4 regions of the Sporomusa aerivorans genome follow, and region 4 is predicted to be linked to each of the others. Evidence: a T-box and tRNA genes for the amino acid it is inferred to sense, from the RefSeq annotation. Region 4 holds a T-box; the other regions hold tRNA genes.

Region 1 (8,088 bases), 880 kb from region 4:
ATTTGGCTTGGTCTTACTTGCAGTTGGTGCTAAATTACTGTTAAAATAAAGTATTTTTTTATTTTTTTTGTAATTAAGTGTTAACAAAAAAAACATTATGCGGTATACTTATCATTAGAATTTTTTGGTATCATGCTAATATATCAAGGAGGCAAAGCATGGATTTTAACTTTACTCCCGATCAATTGGATCTGCAAAAAATGGTAAATGAATTTGTTGCTAAAGAAATCACGCCTCATGCATTAGAAATGGATAAAGAAGGTGTGGTTCCACCTGCTCTGTGGAAAAAACTTGATGAAGCCGGCCTGCTCAATTTAACAGTTCCTGAAGAATATGACGGTCCCGGACTTGATGCACTGTCTATTGCCTTAATTTATGAAGAACTAGGTAAAGGTTGTGCCGGTGTAGCCACTACAACAGCTGCCAATGCTTTAGCTTCTTACCCGGTCGTATTGCTAGGCACCGACGCGCAAAAACAAAAATTTTTTAATGTCTTAAACAGCGGTAAATTATCGGCATTTGCGCTCACAGAACCAGGAGCCGGTTCCGATGCGGGCGCTGTTGCTACTACGGCAGTCAAAGACGGCGATGAGTACGTCATCAACGGAACTAAATGTTTTATTACTAACGGCGGCATTGCCGATATTTACGTAATCTTCGCCAATACGCGTAAAACTGCCGGTATCCGTGGGCTTACAGCTTTTATTGTGGATCGCAATACTCCGGGCTTCTCGGTAGGTAAAGAAGAAGAAAAGATGGGCATAAGAGCCTCCAACACCTGCGAATTGATTCTGGATAACGTACGGGTCCCCATGGCTAACCGCATTGGCCGGGAAGGGGAAGGATTCAAAATTGCCATGAAAACACTGGATGCGGCCCGGCCTTTTGTTGGTGCAGTTTCAGTAGGTCTGGCACAGTCTGCTTTTGAGCTGGCAGTCAAATATTCAAAAGAACGTGTGCAATTTGATAAACCAATTGCATCTTTCCAGCTTGTGCAGGCGATGCTGGCCGATATGGCTATGCAGATTGAAGCTGCGCGCTTGCTGGTTTACAAAGCATGCTGGCTGAAAGATCAGGGTGTTAACTATGCTAAGGAATCGGCAATTGCCAAATGCTTTGCTGCCGATACGGCTATGAAAGTCACTGTTGACGCAGTCCAGGTGCTGGGCGGCTATGGTTATTCCAAAGAATATCCGGCTGAAAAATACATGCGTGACGCAAAAATCATGCAGATTTATGAAGGCACAAATCAAATTCAGCGTTTGGTTATTGCCAATAATATTCTGTACTAATTTTATTTTAAGTGCTTGACTTTTTGGTTTAAGCGCAATATAATTACATATGTGTTAAGGGACTATAGCTCAGTTGGTTAGAGTACTACGTTGACATCGTAGGGGTCACTGGTTCGAGTCCAGTTAGTCCCACCAGCAACAAAACATTAAAGTTCACAGGGGTATGTCCCTGTGAACTTTTTAATTTTATCCGGCGACTTAGCTTAAGATAGGGTTAAGTTGAAGCTAAGTCGCCGGATAAAAAAAACCTTGTCATAATCGACAAGGTTTTTGTGGTGGCGGCGCAGGGATTTGAACCCCGGACACTTCGGGTATGAACCGAATGCTCTAGCCAGCTGAGCTACGCCGCCATATGAAAAATATAAATGGAGCTAGTGACCGGGATTGAACCGGTGACCTTATCCTTACCAAGGATACGCTCTGCCAACTGAGCTACACCAGCATGGTTGCGGGGACAGGACTTGAACCTGTGACCTTCGGGTTATGAGCCCGACGAGCTACCAACTGCTCCACCCCGCGATATGTTTTTTGTCACAAAATTGATTATATAGCAACTGTTTGTGCTGTGTCAATGTATTTTTTAGTTATCTCTGGCAATTAACGGCTATTTAGATGCAATAAGCAGCGTTGACTACTGTTAATTAATGGTGTATATTAAATTGTTGTATTGTATACGTTATGAGTAATATTATTCTCCGATAAACTTGCTATAAAAGTAATCCGGGCTGATAGCACGAGGGACAACGGCATGAAATCTAAGCCATTCTTTGCCGTCAACGCTTTTGCTTAATAGATAGCCTTTTGCTGGAAAGTCGCGATCGTCAACCGAATATAACTGATCATCTTGCATGGCGCCTTCCAGATCGTCACGGGAAAACCGTTCACTATAAAAATACTGGTCAACTGCCTGGAGCTGACCTTCATTATTATAAACGGCCCCAAAGTACACAGCGCCGCAATCTACGGTAAACTCGTAGAAGCCGTCCTCAGAGAGTGTTTGCCCGTCAATGCAAATCCTTTTGACTGGCAGCTTGCTCATATGTATACTCATAAGTATCCCTCCATGTATTTGCGTGGCCGGTAAAGATCCCTCTGGCTACTAGTGCTACTAGTCTTAATTAGATTATTCCCGTAAACAAAGCAGTTATGCTGTATAATTTAACATAATCAACTTTAGGAGGCAGTAATGTCAAATTTTGCTCCCGAAATCAGCAAACGCCGTACCTTTGCTATTATATCCCATCCGGACGCCGGTAAAACAACTTTAACGGAAAAATTGCTTCTTTATGGTGGCGCTATTCGCCTGGCCGGGTCGGTAAAGGCCAGAAAAGCGCAAAAACATGCTGTATCTGACTGGATGGAGATTGAAAAACAACGTGGTATTTCGGTAACCTCCAGTGTATTGCAATTTGACTATGATGATTACCGGGTTAATATCCTCGATACTCCCGGTCACCAGGATTTTAGTGAAGATACCTACCGTACCCTGATGGCTGCCGACAGCGCAGTCATGCTTATTGACGTGGCCAAAGGCGTAGAAGATCAGACAAAGAAACTTTTTCAGGTCTGTAAACAGCGGGGAATCCCGGTCTTTACTTTTGTTAATAAATTGGACCGATATGGCCGTAATTCATTCGAACTTATGGAAGAAATCGAAAAGGTGCTTGGCATTCAGGCTTATCCGATGAACTGGCCAATCGGCATAGATGGCAATTATAGCGGTATTTATATTCGTAAACAGGCTCAGATTGAACTGTTTGAAAAGGGCGGAGTTCATGGACAATGGGCGTTGCCGTCAACGCAAGGAAGTGTGGATGATCCGGCCTTTAAAGAAATTTTAGGCCCTGAGGTCCACCAGGCATTATGTGATGATATTGCATTGTTAGATATGGCCGGAGAAGAATTCTCTCTGGAGAAAGTAGCCCGGGGTGAACTGACCCCCATGTTCTTTGGCAGTGCCATGACAAACTTTGGGGTTCGACTGTTTTTGGAAGACTTCCTGGAACTTGCGCCGCCGCCCATGCCTCGCGCCTCGTCCGAAGGGCTGATTACCCCGGAGGCCGACATGTTTTCCGCTTTTGTCTTTAAAATTCAGGCCAATATGAATCCGGCACACAGGGACCGCTTGGCCTTTATGCGAATATGCTCAGGAAAGTTTGAGCGTGGAATGACTGTTTACCATGCCCAGTCGGGTAAGCCAATAAAGCTTGCCCAGCCGCAGCAGTTTTTAGCCCAGGAAAGAACTATTATTGAAGAAGCCTACCCGGGAGACATCGTTGGTTTATTTGATCCGGGAATCTTTGGCATTGGCGATACCTTATGCCAGGAGGGTTCTGTTTTTACGTTCCAGGATTTCCCGGTATTTCCGCCGGAGCAATTTGCCCGGGTACAAGCTAAAGATACTATGAAGCGAAAACAATTTGTTAAAGGCATGACCCAATTGACGCAGGAAGGGGCGGTTCAGGTATTTCGCCAGCCTGACTATGCCGTAGAATCATTTATTATCGGCGTTGTTGGTTCTTTACAGTTTGAAGTGCTGGAATACCGCCTAAAACACGAGTATGGCGTGGATATTCTCATGAACAGGCTGCCTTTTTCAGTAGCAAGATGGCTTAGTGGTGAAAATCTTGATGTAAAGTCCCTGAAAAATATGGACAATGGCCTGCTGGTACAAGATATAAAGGACAGGCCGGTTGCTTTAATCAATAACGAATGGCAGCTTAGATGGGTCATGGAACGCAATCCCGATGTGGAATTTCTCGTCGTGCCTGAAGACGCGCGGCAAGTGTAAGGGAGGGCGTCATGTACAGCTTTCCTTTGGAAGACGAAGAGCTCATTCTAAAAAAATGTCTTGCCAGCTATAGCTGTGACGGCAATGTCTTAAACGGTGCGCTCTATCTGACTGATCACCGTTTGGTATTCGTCGGTTACGCACTTAGTATTAATAATAAATACATGGATGAGGTGCTGCTGACGCATATTAAAGAAATACTGCCCGAAAAGACTTTTTTGATTATTCCTAATGTGCTAAAAGTAATTACTATCAAGGATAAAGTAATTAAATTTGTAGTAAAGGGCCGGGATGAATGGCTTGAGGCGATTAACAAACAGTCGCTGGAGGTAAACTAAATAAGCAACCCGCCGCATCACCCTCATTGTATGCAAATCAACTCTTAAACATATACTATATGGGAAGGGAGTGAGGGTGGTGAAGTTACTTTCGATCGGCCTGAACGGAACGACCGGGAATATCAGGGAAAAGTTGGAACACGACTGTAAAACGCTGACCCAAGAAGGCTTCCGTGTAGTCATAGAAGAGCTGAATAAAGGTGGCTATACTTTTCTAGGCTTAAATATTAGTGACGGCGAATTATCTTTTCGTAACTATGAACGTATAAAAAATGTGCTGAAAAACAGCGTATCGCAGATACTTGCCGATTGGATTATTAATAACGAAGAAAACCGGCTTATTAATAAGATAGTCACTAACAACTACTTTTATTTTAATCAGGATGAACGTTCCATTGTGGAATCAAATGCCATTAAAATACTCGGCGCTAGTCCGGCAACCAGGTACAGGCTCATACTTTCACGAATCTTGGAATATCTGGACAATCACTATGAACTGGTACTTGAAGGCTTTTTAAATTTCCGCCTTAAAGACTATCGCCTGCAGTTGTCCCAAGCCATTGACAAAGTTGTCGATGATTTCATGATGGAATTGGAGTACAAGGAATTCATCCGGGTTTTGCGCTATTTCGTAGATGCACAGGAACCTCGGGTGGAGGAAGCCCATGTCGTTATCAATGCTGCCAGCGTGTACAAAATTTATGACTCACACGGGAAAATTATCAATAATCAATATCTGGAAAATAATTTGCCGGGAAGCCATTCGACAACTGGTGATGCTGATATGCTTAATTATGAGGATTTATTAATCAGCGCCCTGATCACCATTGCGCCGCGGAACATAATGGTGCATAGTGCTAACCGGTCCAGGGATAAAGATATTTTAGAAACCATCAAATGCGTATTCGAGGATCGGGTTGTCGTATGTGAGGGCTGCGAATTATGCATGCCCGCGGGAAAATCCAATCACACTGAGATATAACCTTGACAATATTATTAAAGTTGTATATAATTTTTGATAATCAAACATGAGATTTAATAGTAATGCTGAGGACATGATGGTGTCTTGTAAGGCGTTTTCAGAGATAAGATGTCACAGGCTGTAAACATCTTAACGCAAACCAAACACAATTACCCCCTCTAAACTGCCTGGCTGAATATTTTAAAAGTAAGCCTGGCCGGGGTATTCCCCGTTATCAAAAACTGAGATGGCATTTTTGCCAAACAGGGTGGAACCACGGGTATAAAACTCTCGTCCCTATAGGGAATGAGAGTTTTTTTATTTTTGTTAAGGAGGCTGCCGAAAATGAGTAAAATTAAGATGACGCTTAAAGATGGCGCAGTACGTGAAGTTGAGCAGGGAGCAACACTGGGGCAAGCCGCAGAATCCATTAGCCGTAATTTGGCCAAAGCCGCGCTTATCGCTAAGGTCGATGGGCACGTTACCGATTTGTCTGGTACACTGGAAAAAGACGCCGCAGTTGAATTTCTGACCTTTGAAGATAGCGAAGGAAGAGATGCTTTACGCCATACATCCTCGCATATTTTAGCCCAGGCTGTAAAACGCCTGTATGGTGATGTCAAATTAGGCATTGGACCGGCTATTGCCAATGGATTTTACTATGATTTTGATACCGCCCACACGTTTACTCCGGAAGATTTAGTCCAAATTCAGGCCGAAATGGAAAAAATCGTTAAGGAAAACCTGCCGTTGGCACGTATGACAGTCAGCCGCGAAGAAGCAATCAAACTATTCGGCGAACAAGGGGAAGTTTACAAGCAGGAATTAATTCGTGACCTGCCGGAAGATGTACAGATATCTATTTATAAACAAGGTGAGTTTGTTGATTTGTGCGCCGGGCCGCATGTTCAGTCAACCGGGCGTGTAAAGGCCATTAAACTTCAAAGTATTGCCGGCGCTTACTGGCGTGGTGATGAAAAGAGAAAGATGCTGCAGCGGATTTATGGCACTTCTTTTGAAAAAAAGGCTGACTTAGACGCTTATATCACCATGATGGAGGAGGCGGCCAAACGTGATCACCGCAAGTTAGGCCGTGAACTGGATCTTTTCAGCATTCAGGAAGAGGGACCGGGCTTTCCATTCTTCCATCCCAAAGGGATGGTTATCCGCAATGAACTGGAAGCCTTTTGGCGCAAACTGCATGTAAAATACGGCTATCAGGAAATCAAAACGCCAATTATCCTGCACCAGAAGCTGTGGCAACAATCAGGCCACTGGGATCATTACCGTCAGAATATGTATTTTACCAAGATTGATGATGAAGGTTATGCTGTAAAACCGATGAACTGTCCCGGCGGTATTTTGGTATACCGTACTCAACATCACAGTTATCGTGATTTTCCGCTCCGTACCTGTGAATTAGGTCTCGTTCACAGACATGAAATTTCCGGTGCCCTGCATGGCTTGATGCGGGTACGCAGCTTTACCCAGGATGATTCGCATATTTTTATGCTGCCGTCACAGATTAAAGGGGAAATTAAAAAGGTTATAGAACTCTTTAATACCGTGTACAGCGTATTTGGACTGTCTTATCACGCTGAGTTGAGCACCAAGCCCGAAAAGGCCATGGGGTCCGACGAGGTTTGGGAGACAGCCACCTCTGCGCTCCAGGAGGCATTGGAAGAGCTGAATATGCCTTTTAAAATTAATCCTGGCGACGGTGCCTTCTATGGCCCTAAAATTGACTTCCATCTCAAAGATTCAATTGGTCGAACCTGGCAATGCGGCACCATTCAGCTCGATATGCTAATGCCGGAGAAATTTGACCTCACCTATGTGGGGGAAGACGGTCAGAAACATCGCCCGGTAATGATTCATAGGGTAGCCTACGGCAGTATCGAACGTTTTATTGGGATTTTAATCGAGCATTATGCCGGTGCATTTCCTATGTGGCTCGCGCCTGTCCAAGCAAAAATTCTGCCTATCAGCGAGCGGCACGCCGCATATGCCGAGGAAATTGCCCAGCTCATGCGGAATCAGGATATCCGTGTTGAAGTGGATGACCGCAATGAGAAAATTGGCTACAAAATTCGCGAAGGTCAATTGGAAAAAGTTCCTTATATGCTGGTGGTTGGTGACAAAGAGGCCGAAACCCGGTCGGTGGCAGTTCGTAAACGCGGGCAGGGCGATATCGGTGCAATGGCTGTTGATACTTTTATCAGTACTGCCCTCAGTGAAATTGTTGCCAAAAGTTGATGAAAATAGCTTGACTTTCTAACACAGTCAGTGTTATTATAATTTAGTAAATTAAATTTGTTGAAGTAGAAGCCATCCGCTTCTCACCTTACAACGCCTTGAAGTGCAGTTAGTAGGGTTAAGCTAAGCAAATCCTTGTTTGATTTTGCTATTACGCGGGTGGTATATACCATCCGCTTTTTATTTTACCAAATATATCAGGGGGTGAACCGCAATTAGCAAAGAGACTTTAAAGATTAATGAGGAAATTCGAGCTAAAGAAGTCCGCTTGGTTAGTAGTGCCAATGAACAATTGGGAATTCTGTCTCTAAGAGATGCTTTGCGTTTAGCAGGAGAACAAAATCTTGATCTGGTGGAAGTTGCACCTACTGCTAAACCGCCGGTCTGCCGGATTATGGATTTTGGCAAATTCAGGTATGAGCAACAGAAACGGGACAAAGAAGTCAAAAA
Region 2 (8,088 bases), 1.4 Mb from region 4:
CTTAGGAATTATCGGCGAATTCTGGGGATATGCATCCATGTTTGGTGTTGGCGGTGGTATTGTCGTTCTGGGGATTTTACTATTTGCCGTAGGAGCCAGGCCTGCTTTTATGAAAAAAAACTGCCAGATGATACAAAAAAATGAAGATAAAAGCTAACTTATGTCATATTCTATGTAAATTTGGCAGGAGTTAGCTTTTTCTATGGTAAATATTATACGATATATAAATATAGGTTAAAATGGTATAAGGAAGGGTAGCAAAGGCGCTATCCAGTTTATTGCTGAACTTATTACAGTGGCTGTATTGGTTGTTGGCAACAGGAACTAAGCCGCTGTCACATGATACCGTTTAATGCTATTCAAGTAAAAACAGATGGGACAATGGTGTCCCTGTCCCTTTATTATGTCGAAAGGCGGGATTATATCGTGACAACATTGTTAAATCAAACGCGGGCAATTAACCAGTTACTACAAAAATCAGAGAAAGTGGATTATGGTAAGGTTGCCGAACTTCTTAGCGGGTGCATGGCAGCTAATGTGTATTTGGTTGACAGAGAAGGCAGCATTCTAGGATATGCCCTATACGACGGATTTGGCTGCGACCTTATACTGGATGACGTTCTTGAACAAGGCAAGTTCCCGGAAGAATATATGAAGGTACTGAAAAACGTGCGTGAAACTACCAGCAATATTCGTCTCAAAGACGGTTGCTGCGTGTTTAGTGAAGACCTTAAATGCCCTGTTGAGGAAAAGTACAGCCTGGTAGTCCCGGTAGTTGGGATTGGTAAACGACTGGGATCTTTATTGATTGCCAAGTTTCACGCAGAGTTTAACGAAAGTGATTTAGTGCTGGCCGAGTATGGCGCCACCATGCTGGGCATGGATATGCTGCGGGGCCGGATGGATAAGATGGAAGACGACACCCGCAAGAGAACCACAGTTCAGGTGGCGCTAAGTACGCTATCTTATTCTGAGATCGAAGCGGCCACTAACATCCTGCAGGAACTCGACGGCGATGAAAATCTGATTGTGGCCAGCAAAATAGCAGACCGTGTCGGCATTACCCGTTCAGTTATTGTAAACGCACTAAGAAAACTTGAGAGTGCCGGCGTGATTGAGTCTAAGTCGCTTGGTATGAAAGGCACGTTTATCAAAATTCTTAATGAACATTTGCTTGAAGAAATCAATAAGAAAAAACACTAAAAATTTCGTCGGCGTACAGCAAAAAAAAATTGACATGGGGAAGGGAAGCCTTGACAAAGGTTTCCCTTACATTGGTTGAGCTCCCGTGTTTTTCCGGATGTAGCCGTTGCAGTCATTTTTTGATTAGGTGCAGAATCATTGCAGGATACAATTTATAACTAAGAATCATAGTCCATAACTTCCCTGGTTATGGTTTTTTTCTAGTAGTATGTACTTGAGTAATTTACAATGACGTTCCACCTACGACACTACATGAAAGAACTCAATTTTAGCGGCAGCTTACTGCCGTTCGCGGAGTGTATATTAAGCGGAGGGAATAATGGATGGTTGCTGAGCTTAAAGCAATTGTGTTATGCAACGAAGTGAATTTAAATAAGATAGCCCAGCACTTTGGGATCAACCGTAAATTTAAATGGGAAGATTCTTTGGTATTAAGGCTGGATCATTTACAGGGGATTGTGAATGATACAACACAGAAGCTTGTATATTTGTTTTATTTTGGCAGTATGGTATTTATCAACTTCCAACACCATGAAATCATGGATGTTGTGAAATATCTAAAGAAAATTGAACCGGAAATAAATGAAAGCTGCTCTTTTATCTACGAAGACGACTATAAAATAGAAGTAGATTCAGTTGAAGCACCGGCAATTAACAATGACTATATGATTGTGAACAGCTATAGCGAATATCAGTTGGAGATTGTTGCGACCATTCTGGCAAAGTCAGTTTCGCTGGAGAAGAGTGAAACAGAAGTCGATTCCCTGCTGGATCGGATAGAGAATGTCGTGAACAATCTCAATCGGGGTGAACTGGGTGTTTCTGATGAAGATTTAGCGAAAATGTCAGCCAGTATCCTTAGATTCAAGCTCAATGCTATTTCGTATTTAATGATTTTGGATAATCCGGAAATAACCTGGACCAATGAAGAGGCATCGGCCTTGAATGACGAACTGTCTGTATTGTTCGAGCTCAAAGACCGTTATGAAAAAATCCGGCACAAGACCGAGACGCTCATGGATATTACTGAAGCATTTTCCAACCTGGTTCACGCCAAACGGGGAACAAGACTGGAATGGGCCATTATTATATTAATCGTGATAGAGATTATTCTGTCATTGTATGAAATGTTTTTCCACTAAGACAAATAAAACGGCGGCAACTTACAATAAATGTAAGCTGCCGCCGTTTTATTTGAGGTCATTTAATCCTAGCCGGCGGCGTGTCGCTGACGATCAGCTGCAATTAAGCAACCGGTTATTGACAGGCAATGTAAAGGTGGATAGCCGGTTAAGATCTGGAAAATTACAGCTAATTTATATTGACGTAACCAAAGATTGTAGATACAATATATTGTATCATGATGTTTTGAACATACAAAATGTTGTATTATATCAGGGGGTTACAGGATGAAATTATCAGAAAATGCTATAAAGGTTCTTGAAAAAAGATATCTGATAAAGGATGAAAATGGCCGGTTACTGGAAGATGCTGACGGAATGTTTCACAGAGTTGCCAAAGCTGTTGCCAGTGCGGATGCTCCGTATGTTTCGGCAGCAGAACTACAGGTACTTGAGAATGAATTCTACGACTTGATGTCCAATCTCGAGTTTTTGCCGAATTCACCCACGCTAATGAATGCCGGCCGGCCTTTGGGACAGTTGAGTGCCTGCTTTGTGCTGCCAATTGAAGACACTATGGAAGATATATTTGAGACGGTAAAGAATGCTGCATTGATTCATAAAAGCGGTGGCGGAACAGGTTTTAGTTTTTCCAGATTAAGGCCTAAAGGCGCGGCGGTAAATTCAACTGGCGGGGTTGCCAGCGGTCCTATTAGTTTTATGAAAGTCTTTAACGCCGCTACCGAGGCGGTAAAGCAGGGAGGCACTCGCAGGGGGGCTAATATGGGAATCCTGCGTGTCGATCACCCGGATATCCTTGATTTCATTACCGCTAAAAAGGACAATGCCGATATTACCAACTTTAATATTAGTGTTGGCCTCACCGAAGAGTTTATGAAGGCGGTGGCCGAGAACAAGGACTATGATCTGATCGATCCGCATCAAAGCCGTGTTGTAAAACAGTTGAATGCCAGAGAAGTATTTGACACTGTTGTAGATATGGCCTGGAAGAACGGGGAACCCGGTATACTGTTTCTTGACAGGCTGAACAAGGCTAATGCGACGCCGGCACTGGGAGAGTTTGAAAGTACCAACCCCTGTGGGGAACAGCCGCTCTTACCTTATGAATCCTGCAATCTTGGCTCTATCAATTTGAGCCTGATGACAAAACTTACCGATAAGGGACCTGTTGCCGACTTTGAACGTATAGGCGCCATCGTAAAGAAAGCGGTTCATTTTCTGGATAATGTTATTGATATCAATAAATATCCGTTACCGGAAATAGAAACAACGACAAAGGGAACCCGGAAAATTGGCCTGGGAGTTATGGGCTGGGCCGATATGCTCTACCAACTGAACATTCCTTATAATTCAGAGCAGGCTTTGGCCCTGGCAGAGAGAATAATGAATTTCATTCAGGAGCAATCCAGAAAAGCATCTATGGAACTGGCGGAGAGAAAGGGCGTATTTTTACACTTTGACAAAAGCATCTATAAAAAACAGGGAATTGAGGTACGCAACGCAACGACTACAACAATTGCTCCAACCGGAACATTGAGTATTATTGCCGGCGTTTCCAGCGGTATTGAACCTTTATTTGCATTATCTTATATCAGAAATGTCATGGATAATGACGAGCTAATTGAAACAAATCCGATATTTGAACAAGTTTCTGTAAGGCAGGGTTTCTACACCAAGGCATTAATGCGGATGATTGCCCAAAAGGGGACCATACAAGGCCTGGAGGAAATACCGGCGGCAATTCAGAAAACTTTTGTTACCGCACATGATATTTCCCCGGAATGGCACGTAAAAATGCAGGCGACTTTTCAAAAGTATACCGACAATGCGGTTTCGAAAACGGTAAACCTGTGCAACAAGGCGACAAAAGAAGACGTTAAGAATGTATTTACCTTAGCGTATGAGACCGGCTGTAAAGGGGTAACTATTTACCGGGATGGCAGCCGGGATATGCAGGTGCTTAATATCGGTAAAGTTAACGGCAAAGAGACAGTTGAAGCAGGAAGTGTAATGCCGGAGGAAAAACAAGCTTTTTTCTCACCAAGACCCAGACCGGAAATTACAACCGGCTTTACTGAAAAAGTCAAAATCGGATGTGGCACTATATTCATCACTGTAAACTATGATCAGCATGGAATATGCGAGGTCTTTACCAATACCGGACGCGCCGGCGGCTGCCCGTCTCAATCCGAGGCGACGGCAAGACTCGTGTCGATTGCTTTGCGTGCCGGTATAGATGCCAACTCTATCATTGATCAGTTAAAGGGTATCCGGTGCCATTCAACAATCAGACAAAAAGATTTGAAAGTGTTGTCATGCCCTGATGCTATTGGTAAGGTTATTGAAAAAGTAATGAAACTCCAGAATGGTGATGCATTGGCAACGCAGGCTGCTACTACGGTGACCGGTAATGACTGTCCTGAATGCGGTAAGACGGTTGAACATGAAGGCGGTTGTGTTATTTGCCGGCATTGCGGCTTCAGCAAATGTGGCTAATTAAATTTGACACTGAGTGCACCTGTTAAGGCGAAGATCAAACTGTTGACTTCTGGAAGAAAGGAGGGGTGATTCTTGGGTGACAAGGCTGAGATTTTGGCAGAATTTCAACGCGCACGCATGAATGAGGAAGCGGTCAGCGTAGAAAGAGTGTATTTTTATAAAACAGACAGAAAAGTTAATCCGCAGCAAGAGGAACCCTTCTTTATTTCCCTGGGGGAGCTGCCTGTCTTGATATCGGCTCCCCATGCCGTCAGGCATTACCGGCAAAAGAAGATTAAGATGTCAGATCAGTTTACCGGAGCTACTGCTTTCCTTTTACACAGACTGACGGACTGTCACGTACTGGCAACCGCCAAGTTGTATGGCGGTGATCCTAATGTCGACAACCCTTGTATCTACAAAAACAAAATAGCCGAAATCTGTCAACGGGAAAAGGTGAAATTGGTTCTAGACATTCATGGGGCTGCCCGTGAGCACGATTTTGATGTGGATTTAGGTACTGACGACGGTAGGACCCTTCTCGGCAAGAACAAAATACTGACATTGCTCGAACGCAGCTTTCAGGACTTTGGACTGCACAGAATCTCTCGTGATCATTTCGCCGCCAGTGGCTCTAACACTATTGCGAATTACGTGGGCCGCGAACTAAAAATCCCCGCAGTGCAGCTAGAGATAAACAAACAATTCCGGGTGCCAGGCCAAAACCCGCAAGGCTTTCACCGGCTGTTGGGCGCATTGGTTTCAAGTGTTAAAGAACTGGCGCGGTAGACAATAAAATGTCGTAAATATCGTAAAAAAACAGGTTGCCCGTGTTGACAATAATATGTTTCTCTGGTATAGTATGAATTCCGGGGACGCGGGAGTGGCGGAATTGGCAGACGCACCAGACTTAGGATCTGGCGGGTGACCGTGGGGGTTCAAGTCCCTTCTCCCGCACCATTTAAGCATAAGCAGAGAGCCTAAGAAAACGAGCCGAAAGGCGAAGATTGATTAGTGCGAATCGCTTAGTTCTGAGCGTCAGCGATAAGCAGAGAGCCCAAGAAAGCGAGCCGAAAGGCGAAGATTGATTGGTACGAATCGCTTAGTTCTGAGCGGTAGCGAAGAACATCCTTATAATATATACACGCCGGAGTGACGTAATTGGCAGACGTAGCAGACTCAAAATCTGCCGGGGGCAACCCCGTGTCGGTTCGAGTCCGACCTCCGGCACCATATAAGCAGAGAGTCCAAGAAAGCGAGCCGAAAGGCGAAGGTTGATTGGTACGAATCGCTTAGTTCTGAGCGGTAGCGATAAGCAGAGAGTCCAAGAAAGCGAGCCGAAAGGCGAAGGGTTGATTGGTACGAATCGCTTAGTTCTGAGCGGTAGCGAAGAACATCCTATATATAATACCGGGGCGTGGCTCAGTTTGGTAGAGTACCTGGCTTGGGACCAGGGGGTCGCAGGTTCGAATCCTGCCGCTCCGACCAATTTGCAATCTTGGTATTGACAAATTGATGACTGATTGATAGAATTGTAATTCCTGTGGGGCTATAGCTCAGTTGGTTAGAGCGCTACGTTGACATCGTAGAGGTCTCGTGTTCGAGTCACGATAGCCCCACCAACCAAGAAATAACAGTTGACATAGTGTGTGTAGATATGATAATCTATATAAGTCGCGTCAAGCGGCGATGTCGATTGTGACCGTTCCCTGAAAACTGAACAATGTAAGTAATGCATCATAAAAAGCCAGATGTGCGGTGGTTTTTTTAAAACCACGTCAATGAATTAACGGATGCGGAAGTAGCTCAGCGGTAGAGCATCGCCTTGCCAAGGCGAGGGTCGCGAGTTCGAATCTCGTTTTCCGCTCCAAAAGATATTAAGAGCCAACAAATGGCTTCAATAAATAAAACTTTATTGGAGAGTTTGATCCTGGCTCAGGACGAACGCTGGCGGCGTGCCTAACACATGCAAGTCGAACGGAGTATTCATTTATGGATACTTAGTGGCGAACGGGTGAGTAACGCGTAGACAACCTGCCTCTAAACTGGGGACAACACCGCGAAAGTGGTGCTAATACCGAATGTGGTAACTTGGTTGCATGACTGAGTTAAGAAAGGTGGCCTCTATATATAAGCTACCGTTTAGAGATGGGTCTGCGTCTGATTAGCTAGTTGGTGAGGTAATGGCTCACCAAGGCGACGATCAGTAGCCGGTCTGAGAGGATGAACGGCCACACTGGGACTGAGACACGGCCCAGACTCCTACGGGAGGCAGCAGTGGGGAATCTTCCGCAATGGACGAAAGTCTGACGGAGCAACGCCGCGTGAGTGAAGAAGGTTTTCGGATCGTAAAGCTCTGTCGTTTGGGACGAACGTATCTTGTGTAAATAATGCAAGGTAATGACGGTACCAAAGGAGGAAGCCACGGCTAACTACGTGCCAGCAGCCGCGGTAATACGTAGGTGGCAAGCGTTGTCCGGAATTATTGGGCGTAAAGGGCGTGTAGGTGGATCTTTAAGTCTTGTGTCTAAGTGCGGAGCTCAACTCCGTATGGGCGCAGGAAACTGGGGATCTTGAGTGCAGGAGAGGAAAGTGGAATTCCCAGTGTAGCGGTGAAATGCGTAGATATTGGGAGGAACACCAGTGGCGAAGGCGACTTTCTGGACTGTGTCTGACACTGAGGCGCGAAAGCCAGGGGAGCGAACGGGATTAGATACCCCGGTAGTCCTGGCCGTAAACGATGGGTACTAGGTGTAGGAGGTATCGACCCCTCCTGTGCCGGAGTTAACGCAATAAGTACCCCGCCTGGGGAGTACGGCCGCAAGGTTGAAACTCAAAGGAATTGACGGGGGCCCGCACAAGCGGTGGAGTATGTGGTTTAATTCGACGCAACGCGAAGAACCTTACCAGGGCTTGACATTGAGTGAAAAACTAAGAGATTAGTTCCTCCCTTCGGGGACACGAAAACAGGTGGTGCATGGCTGTCGTCAGCTCGTGTCGTGAGATGTTGGGTTAAGTCCCGCAACGAGCGCAACCCTTATCCTTTGTTGCCAGCACGTTATGGTGGGAACTCAAGGGAGACTGCCGCAGACAATGCGGAGGAAGGCGGGGATGACGTCAAGTCATCATGCCCCTTATGTCCTGGGCTACACACGTACTACAATGGGCTTAAACAAAGCGAAGCAAGCCTGCGAAGGTAAGCGAAACGCATAAACAAGCTCTCAGTTCGGATCGGAGGCTGCAACTCGCCTCCGTGAAGTCGGAA
Region 3 (8,088 bases), 2.2 Mb from region 4:
TGGCGGTACCGGCCAGGTTTTGCTTGACCCGGACCCGGCGCTGCTGGCTGAATATCAAGCCAAAGCCGAAGCCGAGGAGGAGCGGAAACGTCAGGATAGTGCCATGGCAGCTTTAACGGCGGTGACTGCTGACGGCCGTAAAGTGCAACTGGCGGCCAATGTTGGATCGCCTGCTGATATGCCGGCGGCGCTGGCGCAGGGGGCAGAAGGGGTCGGCCTGTTTAGAAGCGAGTTTTTATTTATGGGGCGGGATGTACCGCCGACAGAAGAGGAACAGTTTGCTGCCTATAAAGAGGTTGCCGAACAATGCGGCGGCCAGCTATGCGTTATCCGGACAATGGATATTGGCGGCGATAAGCCGCTGCATTACCTCAATATCAGCAAAGAGGAAAACCCCTTTTTGGGCTGGCGCGCTATTCGGATCAGTCTGGAGCGGCCTGACCTGTTTATGCCGCAGTTAAAAGCCATTTTGCGGGCCGGAGTTTACGGGAAAGTGGCCATTATGCTGCCCATGGTTATCAGTGCCGCCGAAATCAGGTCTGCGCGCCAGTGGGTGCAAAAAGCTGCGGGTGAGCTGGCCCAGGAGGGTAAGCGATTCGCTGCGGCTGTACCGCTTGGTATTATGGTGGAAACGCCGGCGGCTGCCGTCATTGCCCGGGATCTTGCGTCTGAATGTGATTTTTTCAGTATCGGCACCAACGATCTTGTGCAATATACGCTGGCTGTCGACAGAGGGAATCAGGCAGTCGGCGCGCTTTACAGCCACTTCCATCCGGCTGTGCTCAGACTTATCGCCGGTGTTGCAAAAGCAGGCCACGATCAGGGCATATGGGTGGGAATGTGCGGTGAAATGGCGGGGGATCCGCTGGCGGCCCCGCTTTTGACTGCTATGGGCTTTGATGAGCTTAGTATGAGCGCCCCGTCCATTCCCCGGGTTAAAGAGGTTATTCGTAAAATCAGACTGGAAGAAAGCCGGGAATTGCTGGATAAGGCGCTGGCGCTTACCGATGCCGGCGATGTTCGTGCTCTGATGCAGGAATTTAATTCTCCGGTTTGATAAGTATTGCACGCTGCAGGCCTGCCGTTCTTAAACAGACGGCAGGTCCGTTTTTTCCGAACGTTATTTAAATTATTAGTATAATCATTCGATTTTTATTGACAGTCGTAATAGGCTAGTGCTATGATAAACAAGGGAAAAAAGGGGAAAAACTAAATTAAGCTGTTGTAACTCATAGTCATTATGATATATGAAAAACTATAGGACTGGCTGTTATTTATACAGAACGGTTCGGAAAGCGAAGTGGTATCGTGATTGAACGCTATACTTACCCCGAGATGGGACGTATCTGGACAGATGAGAATGAGTTCCAGACAATGCTGGATATTGAGATTGCCGCATGTGAGGCCATGGCTAAATTAGGGCAGATTCCTGCTGAGGCCGTGCCTGTTATTAAGGAGAAGTCCAAGTTTTCCGTAGAACGTATTCGCGAAATTGAGAAGGAAACCCGCCATGATATTCTGGCTTTCCTGCAGGCTGTAGCCGAGAATGTCGGCGATCCGGCCAAATATATCCACATGGGCCTGACCTCCAGTGATGTTAAGGATACCGCTTTGGGCGTCATGATGAAACAAGCGGCAGATATTATTCTTGAAGATCTTGTAAAGTTCCGTGATGTTTTAAAACGCCGTGCCGCCGAACACAAATATACTGTTATGATTGGGCGTACGCACGGGATACATGCTGAGCCCCTTACGCTAGGTTTAAAATTTGCGCTGTGGCTTGATGAAACCGAACGCAATATCGAGCGGATGAAACGGGCCAAGGAAGCTGTAGCCATTGGTAAAATATCCGGTGCTGTCGGCACCTATGCCAATATCGACCCCTATATTGAAACCCATGTATGTCAGCAAATGGGGATAAAGGCGGCTAAACTGGCTACACAGGTTATTCAGCGTGACCGCCATGCTGAATTCCTGACAACACTGGCTATTGTGGCCGGCTCGTTAGATAAGTTTGCCACTGAAATTAGAAACTTGCAGCGGACCGATATCCGGGAGGCTGAAGAATATTTCCACCCTGGTCAAAAAGGATCCTCGGCTATGCCGCATAAACGCAACCCGATCACTTGTGAGCGGGTTAGCGGTCTGGCACGGGTGGTGCGCGGCAATGCCATGGCTGCTCTGGAAGATATGCCGCTCTGGCATGAACGGGATATTTCCCATTCTTCGGTAGAGCGTGTTATTTTGCCGGACAGCACCATTCTGGTTGATTATATGCTGCGGATCTTTACCGATATTATTGATCGCTTACTGGTTTATCCGGATGCCATGAAAGCAAATATTGAAAAAACCGGCGGGCTGATTTTCAGCCAGAGGGTACTTCTGAAACTGGTTGATAAAGGAGCTGTCCGGGAGGAAGCCTACCGTTGGGTACAGCGCAACGCGATGGCCAGATGGCTGGAGGGCGCTGACTTTAAGACCAACGTCATTGGCGACCCGGACATTAAGCAATACCTGACACCGGCAGAAATCGAAGAATGCTTTGAATACTCACATTATCTCAGACATGTAGATACTATCATGGCCCGGTTTGGTCTCTAGATTTTAGCAAATAAATAACCCAAACCCGGTCAGTAAAATAGCTGTTATGGAAAGGATTTGATTATATGTCGTCTGTAGTTGTCATTGGTACTCAGTGGGGGGACGAGGGAAAAGGCAAGATTGTTGACTTTTTGGCCGAAAAAGCCGATGTTGTTGTTCGTTATCAGGGCGGGAACAATGCCGGTCATACGGTAGTGGTCGACGGAACCGAGTTCAAATTGCATTTATTGCCGTCAGGCATACTATATTCGGGTAAGACATGCGTTGTCGGCAACGGTGTGGTAGTTGATCCGGCCGTTATGCTGAAAGAGCTTAAAGGTATGGAGGAAAAAGGAATTGATACCTCATCCCTGAAAGTCTCCAACCGTGCTCATGTTATTATGCCATACCACCGTTTGCTGGATGAAGTGGAGGAAGAGTCGCGGGGCGACCGCAAAATCGGTACAACCAAACGCGGTATCGGCCCCTGCTATATGGATAAAAACTCGCGGTCCGGTATCCGGATGGTTGACCTGATGGACGAAGAAGAATTCTGCTCCAAGCTCGAGTTTAATTTGGAGGCCAAAAACCATTTGCTCAAAGCTGTCTATGGTGTTGAAGGCTTCGACTATGAGCAAGTCAAACAGGAATACCTTGAATATGCCCGGCAGTTGAAGCCCTATGTGACCGATACGGCGGCTGTATTGCATGGCGCTATTAAGCGCGGCCAGAAAGTACTGTTTGAAGGCGCCCAGGCCACTTTGCTGGATCTGGACCATGGCACCTACCCTTATGTAACATCCTCCCATCCGATTGCGGGCGGCGCTTGCATCGGCGCCGGCGTCGGACCTACTCAGATCAATAAGGTTGTGGGCGTAGTTAAGGCCTATACAACAAGGGTCGGCGAAGGGCCTTTCCCCACTGAGCTTACCGATGAGGTCGGCCAAATCATTCGGGAACGGGGTCACGAGTATGGTACAACAACCGGCCGTCCCCGTCGCTGCGGCTGGATGGATGCCTGCGTTGTCCGGTATGCAGGTTATGTCAGTGGCATTGACTATATGGCAATTACCCGTCTGGATATTCTTGACGGTCTAAAAACCCTTAAAATTTGCACAGGCTACAAATATAAAGGGCAACTCTTGAATGAGTTCCCTGCCAGCCTCAAGGTGTTGGCACAGGTGGAACCTGTTTATGAAGAACTGCCGGGCTGGGAAGAGGCCACCAGCAACGTGAGAAGCTATGAAGATCTGCCGGCCAATGCCCGCCGGTACATCGAACGCTTAAGTGAGGTTGCTGAAATAAAGATTGGTATTGTTTCCGTTGGCCCGGGCCGGGAACAGACTATTATCTTAGCCGATATGTTTTAAGAGAGAGGTGGATTCCGTACCGCCTGTGACGGTACGGAATTCCTATTATGACTAGCAATATATACCAGAAAAATACTCATTGACAAGCTCGTGTCCATCTTGTATAATCATATCTTGTGAAGACGATCCACTAGCTCAGTCGGTAGAGCACCTGACTTTTAATCAGGGTGTCCCGCGTTCGAGTCGCGGGTGGATCACCACTTACATGGCCCGTTGGTCAAGCGGTTAAGACACCGCCCTTTCACGGCGGTATCAAGGGTTCGATTCCCTTACGGGTCACCAAATATAAGCAGAGAGCCAGGTCTTTGGGAGCTAGAGCGACGCAAAGACCTGTGCGAATCGCTTAGTTCTGAGCGTTAGCGAAGAACATTATCCAACTTCCGGGCGATTAGCTCAGCCGGGAGAGCGCCTGCCTTACAAGCAGGATGTCGGCAGTTCGATCCTGTCATCGCCCACCAAAAAATAAGAGTCTTCGATTGGTATCGAAGACTCTTATTTTTGTCCTTAGCAGGGCACCTTACGCCAAGAGTTTAGTGCAAACCGAGTTTTCTTAACAATAAGATTAAGTCGAAGTTTCGGAATTTTTATGCATCTCGGTAAGCAAAAATGACCATTCGGTAACGAAATAATGCATTTCGGGAATGGATTATGGAGTCAGGATGAAATTGTAAATTATAATAGTGTTAGGTGTGCCTGCAGGTGGGGAGAAGGCGCGTTTTTTAGTGAAAAAGGGAACGTGTCCTCTTAGAGTTCGGAATATTCCATAATTTATCTACCGCTTACCGGCAGCACATACTATAAGCTATATTTTGAAAGGAGTGTTTATCATGGCGGGCAAAAGCTACCCAAATCGCTGGCTGATAGCCTTAGCGGGAATCGTAATGCAGATTTGTCTTGGTACTGTGTATGGTTGGAGTGTTTTTACGAAGCCTTTAATGGCCGCCCACAACTGGAGTAACTCTGATGTTACCCTGACCTTTACTATCGCAATTGGCAGCTTAGCCATATCCAGTGCAGCCGGCGGTTATATTCTGGATACCAAAGGCGCCAGGATAGTAGCTACTATTGGCGGTCTGCTGTTTGGCCTGGGTACCCTTATTACTGGTTTCGGCGATCAGATTGGTTCGCTCACAGTAATCTATCTTGGTTATGGTCTTATTTGTGGACTTGGTCTTGGCTTTGGTTATATTACACCGATTGCTACTTTAGTCAAATGGTTTCCTGACAAGAGAGGCCTCATTACCGGTCTCGCCGTTATGGGTTTTGGGTTAGGATCATTAATGCTGACTATACTTTCGCCCGGGATGATTGCCAGTATGGGTACCGCTATGACATTCTACATTTTTGGCGGAATATTCCTGGTGGCTGTTACTGCTGCGGCTCAGCTGATGATTGAGCCACCGCCGGGGTATGTTCCCGCCGGCTGGACGCCGCCGGCAGGCGCTAAGGCTGCAGCGGGCATGACGTTAGGGGAAGCCGTCAGTTCAAAATACTTCTATCTGCTTTGGGCGATGCTGTTTATTAACATTACTGCCGGTATCGCCTTGATCTCTCAGGCGTCACCTATGGCCCAGGATCTTATGCCCAGTTCGATGAGCGCCGCAGACAAGGCAAAACAGGCCGGCGTTATCCTCGGAATATTTGCTATCGTCAATGGTATTGGCCGTTTATTTTGGGCTTCCGCTTCCGATAAGATAGGCCGGCGCACTGTGTTTTTCACTTTGTTCGCCACACAGGCGGTCGCCTTCTATTTCCTGTCGGCAACAAAAGATATGATGATGTTTACTGTTATTTGTTCCTATATCTACGCTTGCTACGGCGGCGGATTTGCCACCATGCCGGCCTATGCGGCCGATGTATTCGGCACCAAATATGTAGGCCGGATTTACGGCTGGATGCTGACTGCCTGGGGAGCCGCCGGTATTATGGGTCCTATGTTGTTTGCCCGTATTCGCCAGGCATCCGGCAACTACAGTGAAGCGCTCACAATTACCGCTGTAGCGTTAGCAGTCGCCTTAGTCCTGCCGCTGCTGGCCGCTCCGCCTAAGGAACAGCAGAACAACAAGGCCAAAACGGCTTAAGCTTAAAATGAATAATGAAACGCCACCCTACCCGGGTGGCGTTTCATTATTCTCCTGGGAAGTTGCCGGCCAGGAGCGGCTGGTGGAAATGGTTGACCAGGCATCCACCGGGATGAAACAGGTTGCGGCCAACGCGAATAATAGGGCAATACGGGCTGATAGGACAGCGACGGCTGTAAAACTTTGTTTAAGCTGGTCGGCCAGTTTTTTAGAAACTCCTATATAAAACATACCGATAATACGACCGGTATCATCTTTAAGCGGTGCATAGCAGGTCTGATATTTTACGCCGATTACCTCGGCCTCGCCAATATATATGCCGCCATTTAGCACAGTATCGGCGACATAATCGGCCGCCTGCGTTCCGGTTGCACGGCTGCCGTCCCGCATGATGTTGGTAGCCACGCGCGTGTTGTGCAGAAATATTGTCACCGTATCGTCTGTCAATTGCGAAATCTTATCAACTAACTCTGTATCACCGTTGATGCGGGCACGTCCTTTGAAAAGTTCGCCGTTGACAACATGCCAGACGCCGGGACGCATATAATCGGCAATTTCGAGAGCTGTAGCCAAATCGGATTTTGCCTTTTCCGCGATTGCTGCCTCAATCTGAATCTGCATATCCCGGATCGTCATTATGCCGATAACCAGGCATACCAGCAAAACAGAACCAATTAGCCATACCGTTAATTTGGTTTTGAGACTAATCTGCATAGAAAGCCTCCTGACAGGGATGTCCTATTTAAGGCCGAGCGCCACTTTGAGATGTTTTACCCGGTTGCGGCTGACCGGTACTTCCTGTTTATTAGCATCATTCATACGCAACAAATAAGAGCCATGAAACCATGGCGTAATTTCCAGAATTTCATCCATGTTGATAATATACTGCCGGTGGATTCGCAAAAAGTTAACCTCAGTCAGCAGGTTATCAAATTCCTGTAAGGTGAGCATTGCCGAAAATTCGCCAACCCGGGTACGGACGAAAACGTCTTTATCCTTAACATAAATAAAAACAATATCACTCTTATTGACAGGAACAATTTTTCCGCCTGCCAGTACGCACACTTTAGCAATCTGCGCACTTTTCTCGGCAGAAGTTTTGGAGGATAAATTGCGAACTTTGGACAAGGCGCTAGCTAATTTTTCCTCAGTAACGGGTTTCGTGATATAGCCAACTGCGGGGGTTGCAAAAGCGTCAACGGCATGTTCGGGATGAGCAGTGATGAAAACAATATAGGGCGGTTTATTCATGCCGCTAAGTTTTTGCGCCATTTCCAAGCCAGACATACCGGGCATGCTGACATCCAAAAAGATAAGATCTGGTTTTTTTTCCAAAATAAAAATAAGTGCATCTACACAATTGGAAAATTTGGCGCTAACGTCAATATCGGGATGCTGGCTCAAAAGATATTCGATTTCGTCGCAAATAGGTTGTTCATCATCAATAACGACGGCTTTTGTTCTCACTTATAACACCTTCTTTTCGAACTGTTACGGATTGAGATTGAAAAGGAATAGTAAGCCGGATTTCGGTTCCGCAGGGAGGATCAGAGGTAATGGCCAAGCCATACTTAGTACCAAAGAGACTAATTAGACGTTTATTTACATTGGTAATGCCTACGCCATCTGATTTTCCGGCTTTGATTTGCTCCAGTTTAGCCTGAGGGATGCCTATCCCATTATCAGAAATGGAAATAATCAAAGTATCCTCCTCGGTGGACGCATCAATTGTCAGCAGGCAATTGCCCAGTTTGGGAAACAGCCCGTGATTTAAGGCGTTTTCAACCAAAGGCTGCAGAGATAATGCAGGCACAAACACCGTGGTCACCGCAGCGTCCACATTAACGGCAATATCCAGCCTGTCGCCAAAACGCGACTTGGCGATTTCCAGGTAAGCCATAATCCCAGTGAGTTCATCCCGCAAGGTTACAAGTTCATCCTGATTGGAATAGCCGCGTTGCATAAGGGTTGCCAGATTACCCAGCAGACTGCGGGCCTTATCAGGATCGGTACGGCAAAAAGACATAATAATATTGATGGTGTTAAAAAGAAAATGG
Region 4 (8,088 bases):
AACACTTTTGCGGGCTTCCCGGATGACTGCCGAATTAGTGCGGACTATCAGTCCTTCTGTTGCCGGATAGGTACAGGCGGTAACCAGTCCTCTGGCGCCTTCGACTTCAACAACACAGACCCGGCACGCACCTTCGGGGGTTAGATCAGCAAGGTGGCACAATGTGGGAATACTGATTCCAGCCTTACTGGCTGCCTCAAGTACTGTACTTCCCTCAGCGGCTTCAATGATTTGACCGTCAATTGTTAGTCTGATCATTTCCTGGATTCACACTCCTTGTAGTAAATAATGATCTGAATACCTATATTGATATTCAATATGGTATTGCATGTAAGTTGGATTTGTATTTTAAATGATCGCTAAATTTTTATTTGCAAAAAAATTGCGATTTTTTACGGGACTGCAACAGAAAACTGCTGCTTGCTAGGAATAATATATTTTTTCTGACAGGAAGCCGGACAAAGCTTGACTTTCTTTTTACTGCGCATATTACCTCGTGTAATTTCTAAAATGCTTATTTACTGCAAGCTGCGTCCTTTTGCAGTGCGGCTGATTTGGCAGCGTTAGCATTGCGTAAATAACAGTACCAGTAGTAGGAGCCGACAAACAGCGCGCCACCGACAATATTGCCTAAGGTCACAGGTACTAAATTGCCAATGATTACCGACTCAAGATTTAACGCATCCAGTTTAACGCCCAATTTGCTGGCTTCAGCCAGAGCAGGTACCGACTTGGCTAATAAGCCGGCAGACAGATAATACATGTTGGCGATGCTATGTTCAAAGTTACTGGTAACAAACAGCATGATGGGAAAGAAAATGCCCCAAACCTTACCAACAATGTCTTTGGCCGAATAAGCCATCCAAACGGCCAGACAAACAAGCCAGTTACACATAATGCCACGGATAAAGGCCTCGTAGAAAGTCAGACTTACTTTTCCCAGCGCAATTTTAATAACATAGGCTCCGTGCAGTGAATTGTTAAGAGACCATAGATTGGATGCATACATGAAATAGACGATTAGCAAAGAACCAATCAGGTTTCCGCAATAGACCCAAAACCAGTTTTGCAGCATAGCGGCGACACTGACGCGTCTTTCCAGAACGCCAATGGTAATTAATACGTTACCAGTAAACAGTTCCGCGCCGCAGATAATTACCATCATTAGTCCTGTGGCAAATATGGCCCCGCTTAAAAAGCGGCCTAACCCAACGAGGGGTATGTCATGCGTAGCCATAGTGGAGCCCTCGGCACCGAACGCAATGTACGCACCGGCCAGCACTCCCAGCAATAACATCTTAGTTATGTCCATACTGGATTTTACACAGCCAATATCTAGTGTGTTTTGGGTAATTTCCTTAGGGGTACAGTAATTACTCATGATACATTCCTCCTTGAAAAAATTCGACGTAACCCTGTTTTTCCCTCCTTATTAGAGTTTGGTATAATAGTTTACTAAGTATATTGTAAAAACTGACCCAAAGAAGTGCTAACGCATTATTCTGAATGGCAAGAATATTATGCCGAAATGACTTGGATAATGCATGGTTGTTATAGCATGGTGTTGGTGAAATAAATCACGGTCCTGATGAATTGGATTGCTATACAGTGTAGCTGGTGAGGACAATGCAGTACAGTAAACTGCTGAAATCTTGACTTTGGTGGTTTTATCTATTACAATTATTCCAAATGTCTATTTACGAGATGGAGCGCTGGTTGAATTGAATAACTTGCAGGAGAGTCCCGGGCGGCGGAATACGATTACTCCGTTTATTCTGTCTGGCGGAAAAAGCCGGCGTATGGGTACCAACAAATCTTTTGTGCGCTTGGGTGATAAGCCTCTAATCGAGATTGTAGTGGAAAAGACGGCGGTAGCTTTTGCTGCGCGGCCTGTTATTATTACCAATCATCCTGGTGACTATGCGTATTTAGGCTGTGATATGATTGGCGATATTGTTAAAGATAAAGGTCCGCTTGGTGGAATACATTCCGGCTTGATCCACTCGCCAACTCCTTACATATTTGTTTTTGCCTGTGATATGCCGTTTATAGAAAAAAACTTTATTTACTATATGATGAACCGGTTGACTCAGGAAGACATTCTGATTCCTCATAATGGCGAAAGTGTGGAGCCTTTGCACGCCATCTATTCCAGGAACTGTTTGCCGGCTATTGAGGAACATCTGCATGAGGATCACCGTTGTGTACAGTCTTTTTTTAAAGATGTAAATGTTGCTTATGTCAGTCAGTCGGAAATGACCGAACTTAAATTATCTGATTTCTACTTTCTCAATTTAAACACGCTCGAAGATTTGGCCAAGGCTGAAAGCTATTTTAAAAGGTCCAACTAATGCTCCAAATCTTGACATCAGCTGTATCGATAGGTATAATGAAGCCACAATTATATATGCGAATAGTGAAGAATGGAAGAGTATGCTGTCGCATCTGTTTAGAGAGGGAGCCCTTGGCTGCAAGGCTTCTCAGAGCGTGAGCTGAAGGTCATCCAGGAGCTGCCCCGCTGAACTATAAGTAGGCGCGGCCGGTATGCCCCCGTTACGGCAACTGAGTGTCCGGCATGTATTATGCCGGAAAGCAAGGTGGTACCGCGGAAGTTAAGCCCTTTCGTCCTTATATGGACGAAAGGGCTTTATATATTACAGTGTAGCCAAGGAGGATTTATGGAACAAGAACAGACGAACAATATTTCAACAGTATATGACCCGCAGGCAGTCGAGGCCAAATGGTATAAATTCTGGGAGGACAACAGACTGTTTCATGCGAAGGTTGAGCAGGATAAAAAGCCGTTCAGCATTGTTATTCCGCCACCCAATGTTACCGGTCAGTTACATATGGGACATGCGCTTGACAACACGTTACAGGATATTCTTATTCGCTTTAAGCGTATGCAGGGCTATGATACACTTTGGATGCCTGGTACTGACCACGCCGGTATTGCCACGCAAATCAAAGTGGAAGAGGTGCTGGCGCAGGAAGGAAAAACCCGCTATGATCTGGGGCGTGAAACCTTCATTGACAGAGTATGGGACTGGAAAGCACAGTATGGCAACCGGATTATTAATCAGTTAAAACGTCTTGGTGCGTCCTGTGACTGGGAGCGCGAACGCTTTACCATGGATGAAGGCTGCTCACAGGCTGTGCGGGAAGTATTTGTGAGCCTGTATGAGCAAGGCCTTATTTATCAGGGCAACCGGATTACCAACTGGTGTCCGCGCTGTAATACGGCTCTTAGTGATATTGAAGTAGAGCACGAAGAAAAACCGGGTAATTTGTTTCATGTCCGCTATCCTGTGGAGGGAATGGCGGATGAATATGTAACTGTTGCCACTACACGGCCTGAAACTATCTTAGGCGATAGCGGCGTGGCTGTTCATCCGGAAGATGCCCGCTATAAGCATTTAATCGGGAAATTCTTGATTTTGCCGCTGATAGGACGTCGATTGCCGGTTGTGGCCGATGAATATGTTGATCCGTCATTCGGAACAGGGGCTGTTAAAGTAACGCCGGCACACGATCCCAATGACTTTGATATGGGGCAGAGACATCAGCTTGCTGAAATTGTTATCATGAATCCGGATGGAACCATGGCAGCCGATACTGGCAAGTATGCCGGTCTTGATCGTTATGAGTGCCGCAAGATATTGGTTAACGACTTAAAAGATCAGGGATACTTGGTCAAAATTGACGAACATACTCATTCTGTAGGCCATTGCCAACGCTGCAATACCACTGTTGAGCCACTGGTATCCAAGCAATGGTTTGTCAAAATGGAGCCCTTGGCCAAACCGGCGATAGAAGCGGTTACTTCCGGCGAAATCCAGTTCGTGCCTGAACGGTTTACAAAAATATATACCAATTGGCTGGACAATATCCGTGATTGGTGTATTTCACGCCAGATTTGGTGGGGTCACCGGATTCCTGCCTGGTATTGCCAGTGCGGGGAAGTTACCGTATCCCGGGAAGCGGTTATCGCCTGTCCCAAGTGTGGCGGCCATGTCGAACAGGATCCGGATGTGCTGGACACCTGGTTTAGTTCGGGACTGTGGCCGTTCTCGACCATGGGCTGGCCTCAGGAGACTGAAGAACTAAAACAATTTTACCCGACCAGTGTATTGGTTACCGGTTATGACATCATATTTTTCTGGGTAGCCCGGATGATTATGATGGGCCTTAAATTCCAGGGAGAAATCCCTTTCCGCCATGTATTTATTCATGGCCTGGTACGTGACAGTCAAGGTCGGAAAATGAGCAAGTCACTCGGTAATGGCATCGACCCGCTGGAGGTAATTGAAAAATACGGCGCTGATACACTGCGGTTCATGCTGGTGACAGGCAACACGCCCGGTAACGATATGCGCTTTTACTGGGAAAGGGTGGAATCCAGCCGGAATTTTGCCAATAAGATTTGGAATGCCTCCCGGTTTGTGCTTATGAATCTGGAAGGGTTCGACCCGGCGTTCACGCCGGACGAAAAAGCGTTTACCCTGGCAGACCGTTGGATATTGAGCCGCTACAATCAGACAATAGCCGAGGTTACCCGTAACCTGGAACGGTTTGAACTGGGCGAAGCCGCCCGTATGGTCTACGAGTTTATCTGGGATGAATTTTGCGATTGGTATATTGAACTGGCCAAAGGACGTCTTTATAATAAGACTGATGCTGAAAGCCGAAAAGTGGCTCAGTTTGTGCTGCGGCATGTTCTCGGTAACACGCTCAAGCTGCTGCATCCGTTTATGCCGTTTATAACCGAGGCCATCTGGCAAAGTCTGCCGCATGAAGGAATAAGCATAATGACTGCAGGCTGGCCGGCAGAGGATAATAAGTTAGCCAACCCGGACGATGAACAGCTAATGGCCGTGATTATGGAAGTAATCAAGGCGGTTCGCAATATGCGGGCTGAAGTTAATGTGCCGCCAGGCAAGAAGAGTGAGGTTATCCTTAAGATTGCCGCTAATGATCTTAAAGTACAACTGGAAGCCAATGCCGGCTATATCAAGACTTTGGCCGCGGCCGAACCCATAACCATACTTGCCGGTGCGGCAGATACTCCGGAGAATGCTATGACAGCCGTAGCCAGTGGCGTGGAGATTTACCTGCCTCTCAAGGGACTAATTGATGTCGAGAAAGAATCAGCCCGCCTGAATAAAGAGATGGATAATCTGGATAAAGAGCTTGCCCGGATTGCCGGCAAACTCAACAACCCGGGTTTTACCGCCAAAGCGCCTGCTGATGTTATTGAGAAGGAAAAAGCCAAACAAACCGAGTATTTAGAAAAGCAAGCCACTATCAAGGAGCGTCTGGTATATTTGGCAGGTTTGTAAAAAAATACGGAGGTGCAGCATATGACTTATGAACAAACATTAGCATACCTCGAAAATTTGAGTAAGTTCGGTATCAACCTTGGCATGGCCCGGATTGAGCGGCTGCTTGAGCTTATGCAACATCCGGAGCGACGTTTTAAAACCATCCATGTAACCGGTACAAATGGCAAGGGATCAACAACTGCTATGCTAGCGGCTATTCTGGCAGCCAGCGGTATAAAAACAGGCATGTATACCTCGCCTCATCTTGTCGACTATCCGGAACGGATGATAGTTAACGGTCAGGAAATAACGCAAGAGGCATTTGCCCAGGCAATCGATTATACCAGCAAGTTTGTTGACCAGATGCTGGCGGACGGTTTTGAGCAACCGACAGAGTTTGAGGTAATTACTGCTGCCGCTTTCTATTACTTTGCGGCTGTGGGAGTAGAATATGCTGTCATTGAGGTAGGTTTGGGCGGTTTGCTGGACTCTACGAACGTTATCATTCCGGAAATTTCCGCAATAACCAATGTTACTTTGGAGCATACCGATCGCTGTGGTTCTACCATTGCCGAAATTGCCCGCCATAAGGCCGGCATCATCAAAGCTGGCGTTCCGGTTGTTACGGCTGCCCAAGGCGAGGCGCTGGCGATTATTAAAGAGACTGCGGCCAGTAAAAATGCACAGGTTTATGCTAAAGAAGAACATTTTTTCAGTCAGTTTAAAGGTCTTGCCCAGGGGCAGCAACAGATTTTAGTGGATGCCGGCGAGTTGGGTAAAGTAGAAGCCGCCCTCAATCTAATTGGTTTTCATCAATTAGAGAACAGTGCGGTCGCTGTAACTGCTGCACTTATTTTGGGTAAGAAAGACAGCCGTATTACAGAGCTGGCAATTGGCAAAGCTCTGGCTGAAGTCTGCTGGCCGGGCAGGTTTGAAATAGTCCCGGGAGAACCGGTTATTATTATTGACGGGGCTCATAATCCTGATGGCGCCAGGGTACTTCGACAAAACCTCGACCAGGTATTTCCCGGGAAAGATATAACCTTTGCCTTAGGTATTTTACGCGACAAGGACGTGTCAGGAATTATTCGCGCCCTTATCCGTCAGACCGATACCGTTGTTACTGTCCAGCCACTTTCTTACCGGGCGGCAACGCCGGAGGAAGTTGCCCGGGAAATTCAGGCGCGGCGTGTGGAGGCGGCTGCCACAATCGGCAGCGGGATAGAGCGGGCGAAAGAACTGGCCGGTGCTGACGGCATTGTCTGTGTGGCAGGATCGTTGTATTTAATTGGTGAAGCCCGGCAGATTATCCTGAATAAGTAGACAAATTAACTATAATTGTATATAATAAATACTGGCGCTTGGAGCATAATGCAAGCGCCAGTAATATTTTTGCTTTTTTGAAGTAAAATAGCATAGCATTTAAACATAATATTTTATAAAACCAGCAATATATGAAACCAATAAAGATTTTGAACTGAACAGGTTATCAGGTACGCTTTTACTAACACCCTGCCGGTAAAGCTTTAGTGGATACTATATTGCAAAATACCGAAAATTTTAAACCGTAGGTGAAGACGTGCATATTGCGTATTCGTTCAACAGCCAAATCCAATACCGGCTTGACTATTTAATCGAGCACTGCATTTTAGCGGTTGCATTTTTTTTACCGCTTTCGCTGGATGTTGCGACACTGTTTTTGGGAGCGGGAACTATACTGTGGGTCGGGAAAATGTTTGTGACCAAAAAACTATTGCTAAGACGAACTCCGTTTGATGCAATTATCGGACTTTTAGTTATCTTGTCGGCGGCGTCAATTGCCGGTTCGCCCGACAGAGATTTTAGTTTTTATAATTATTATCACTTAATGGGGCGCTACATATTAATTTATTATCTGGTAATCAACAATTTGACATCACTTTATCAACTGAAACGCCTGGTTTGGTCTGTCCTGACTTCGGCAATCTTCGTAACCTTGTACGGCTTTTATCAATATATTCATGGTGTGGATATATCTGCGTTTCAGTGGGTGGACGGGGAACAGTTTCCGGAGCTTAAGGTGCGGGTTTTCTCCACCTTGCAAAACCCTAATTTGTTAGCAGGTTTCCTGGTTGTTGTAATGTCTTTGGCTGTTGGTCTTGGCCTGCATACCGAAAGTACCAGGGGTAAACTATTGTTGCTTGCGCTTGTGGCAACCCTGGGTACATGCCTGGTGCTTACCTATTCCCGGGGCGCCTGGCTGAGTATTGTCGCAGTTACTGCCATTTGCGGGCATTTGTATAATCGCAAGATTTTATGGTTTTTTCTGGTGATTCCTTTAGTGCTGCTGTTTTGTCAGGATGCCGTCATGGAACGGCTGGTATCCATTCTTAATCCGACCGATACTTCCTCCACCCTCAGGATTGCACTTTGGGAAAGCACAATCGCTATGATCCTGGATAAGCCGCTATTGGGAATCGGCTGGGGCGCTTACTGGATGGTGTATCCGGAGTACGACTTTTTTCTGAATAACCCTGCGGCTACCATTGTTCATGCACATAATATGTATCTGCATATCGCGGCGGAGATCGGAGTCCCCGGACTTTTAGTCTTTCTGGGCATCATCTACGGACATACGCGGAAGGCTATGGATGTTTTAAACCGAACAAAAAACCGCTGGGTAGCCGGAATTATGCTGGGAGTTGTGGCTGCTGTTCTGGGGCTTGCCGTCAACGGCTTTACCGATTATGTCATGTTTAATGTTCAGATGTCGATGTTATTCTGGCTT

What was found. The T-box of region 4 lies ahead of SATMO3_RS20385 (valine--tRNA ligase). A T-box ahead of a tRNA ligase gene usually reads a tRNA of that ligase, here a tRNA-Val.
Region 1: it has a tRNA-Val gene. The T-box ahead of SATMO3_RS20385 (valine--tRNA ligase) is inferred to sense a tRNA for this amino acid. The anticodon was not compared.
Region 2: it has a tRNA-Val gene. The T-box ahead of SATMO3_RS20385 (valine--tRNA ligase) is inferred to sense a tRNA for this amino acid. The anticodon was not compared.
Region 3: it has a tRNA-Val gene. The T-box ahead of SATMO3_RS20385 (valine--tRNA ligase) is inferred to sense a tRNA for this amino acid. The anticodon was not compared.

The regions. Positions count from the first base shown of each region.
Region 1 is NZ_CP156926.1:3,327,415-3,335,502, forward strand. Features, by position in the region: gene SATMO3_RS15760 (DMT family transporter) at 1-49, shown strand, start outside; gene SATMO3_RS15765 (acyl-CoA dehydrogenase family protein) at 159-1,292, shown strand; tRNA gene SATMO3_RS15770 (tRNA-Val) at 1,351-1,427, shown strand; tRNA gene SATMO3_RS15775 (tRNA-Met) at 1,566-1,642, opposite strand; tRNA gene SATMO3_RS15780 (tRNA-Thr) at 1,659-1,734, opposite strand; tRNA gene SATMO3_RS15785 (tRNA-Met) at 1,736-1,811, opposite strand; gene SATMO3_RS15790 (hypothetical protein) at 1,981-2,343, opposite strand; gene SATMO3_RS15795 (peptide chain release factor 3) at 2,479-4,083, shown strand; gene SATMO3_RS15800 (GRAM domain-containing protein) at 4,095-4,421, shown strand; gene ytxC (sporulation protein YtxC) at 4,501-5,403, shown strand; gene thrS (threonine--tRNA ligase) at 5,728-7,638, shown strand; ribosomal protein L20 leader region at 7,696-7,829, shown strand; gene infC (translation initiation factor IF-3) at 7,853-8,088, shown strand, end outside.
Region 2 is NZ_CP156926.1:5,572,585-5,580,672, reverse strand. Features, by position in the region: gene SATMO3_RS26610 (MFS transporter) at 1-157, shown strand, start outside; gene codY (GTP-sensing pleiotropic transcriptional regulator CodY) at 427-1,203, shown strand; gene SATMO3_RS26600 (RMD1 family protein) at 1,527-2,345, shown strand; gene SATMO3_RS26595 (vitamin B12-dependent ribonucleotide reductase) at 2,613-4,841, shown strand; gene SATMO3_RS26590 (hypothetical protein) at 4,917-5,612, shown strand; tRNA gene SATMO3_RS26585 (tRNA-Leu) at 5,701-5,783, shown strand; tRNA gene SATMO3_RS26580 (tRNA-Leu) at 5,970-6,056, shown strand; tRNA gene SATMO3_RS26575 (tRNA-Pro) at 6,235-6,311, shown strand; tRNA gene SATMO3_RS26570 (tRNA-Val) at 6,369-6,445, shown strand; tRNA gene SATMO3_RS26565 (tRNA-Gly) at 6,619-6,693, shown strand; rRNA gene SATMO3_RS26560 (16S ribosomal RNA) at 6,736-8,088, shown strand, end outside.
Region 3 is NZ_CP156926.1:6,424,988-6,433,075, reverse strand. Features, by position in the region: gene ptsP (phosphoenolpyruvate--protein phosphotransferase) at 1-1,057, shown strand, start outside; gene purB (adenylosuccinate lyase) at 1,309-2,601, shown strand; gene SATMO3_RS30825 (adenylosuccinate synthase) at 2,667-3,950, shown strand; tRNA gene SATMO3_RS30820 (tRNA-Lys) at 4,075-4,150, shown strand; tRNA gene SATMO3_RS30815 (tRNA-Glu) at 4,158-4,232, shown strand; tRNA gene SATMO3_RS30810 (tRNA-Val) at 4,333-4,408, shown strand; gene SATMO3_RS30805 (OFA family MFS transporter) at 4,778-6,031, shown strand; gene SATMO3_RS30800 (cache domain-containing protein) at 6,059-6,745, opposite strand; gene SATMO3_RS30795 (LytR/AlgR family response regulator transcription factor) at 6,770-7,498, opposite strand; gene SATMO3_RS30790 (histidine kinase) at 7,473-8,088, opposite strand, start outside.
Region 4 is NZ_CP156926.1:4,205,038-4,213,125, reverse strand. Features, by position in the region: gene fdhF (formate dehydrogenase subunit alpha) at 1-258, opposite strand, end outside; gene SATMO3_RS20395 (formate/nitrite transporter family protein) at 515-1,381, opposite strand; gene SATMO3_RS20390 (molybdenum cofactor guanylyltransferase) at 1,722-2,351, shown strand; T-box leader at 2,411-2,633, shown strand; gene SATMO3_RS20385 (valine--tRNA ligase) at 2,679-5,339, shown strand; gene SATMO3_RS20380 (folylpolyglutamate synthase/dihydrofolate synthase family protein) at 5,361-6,644, shown strand; gene SATMO3_RS20375 (O-antigen ligase family protein) at 6,901-8,088, shown strand, end outside.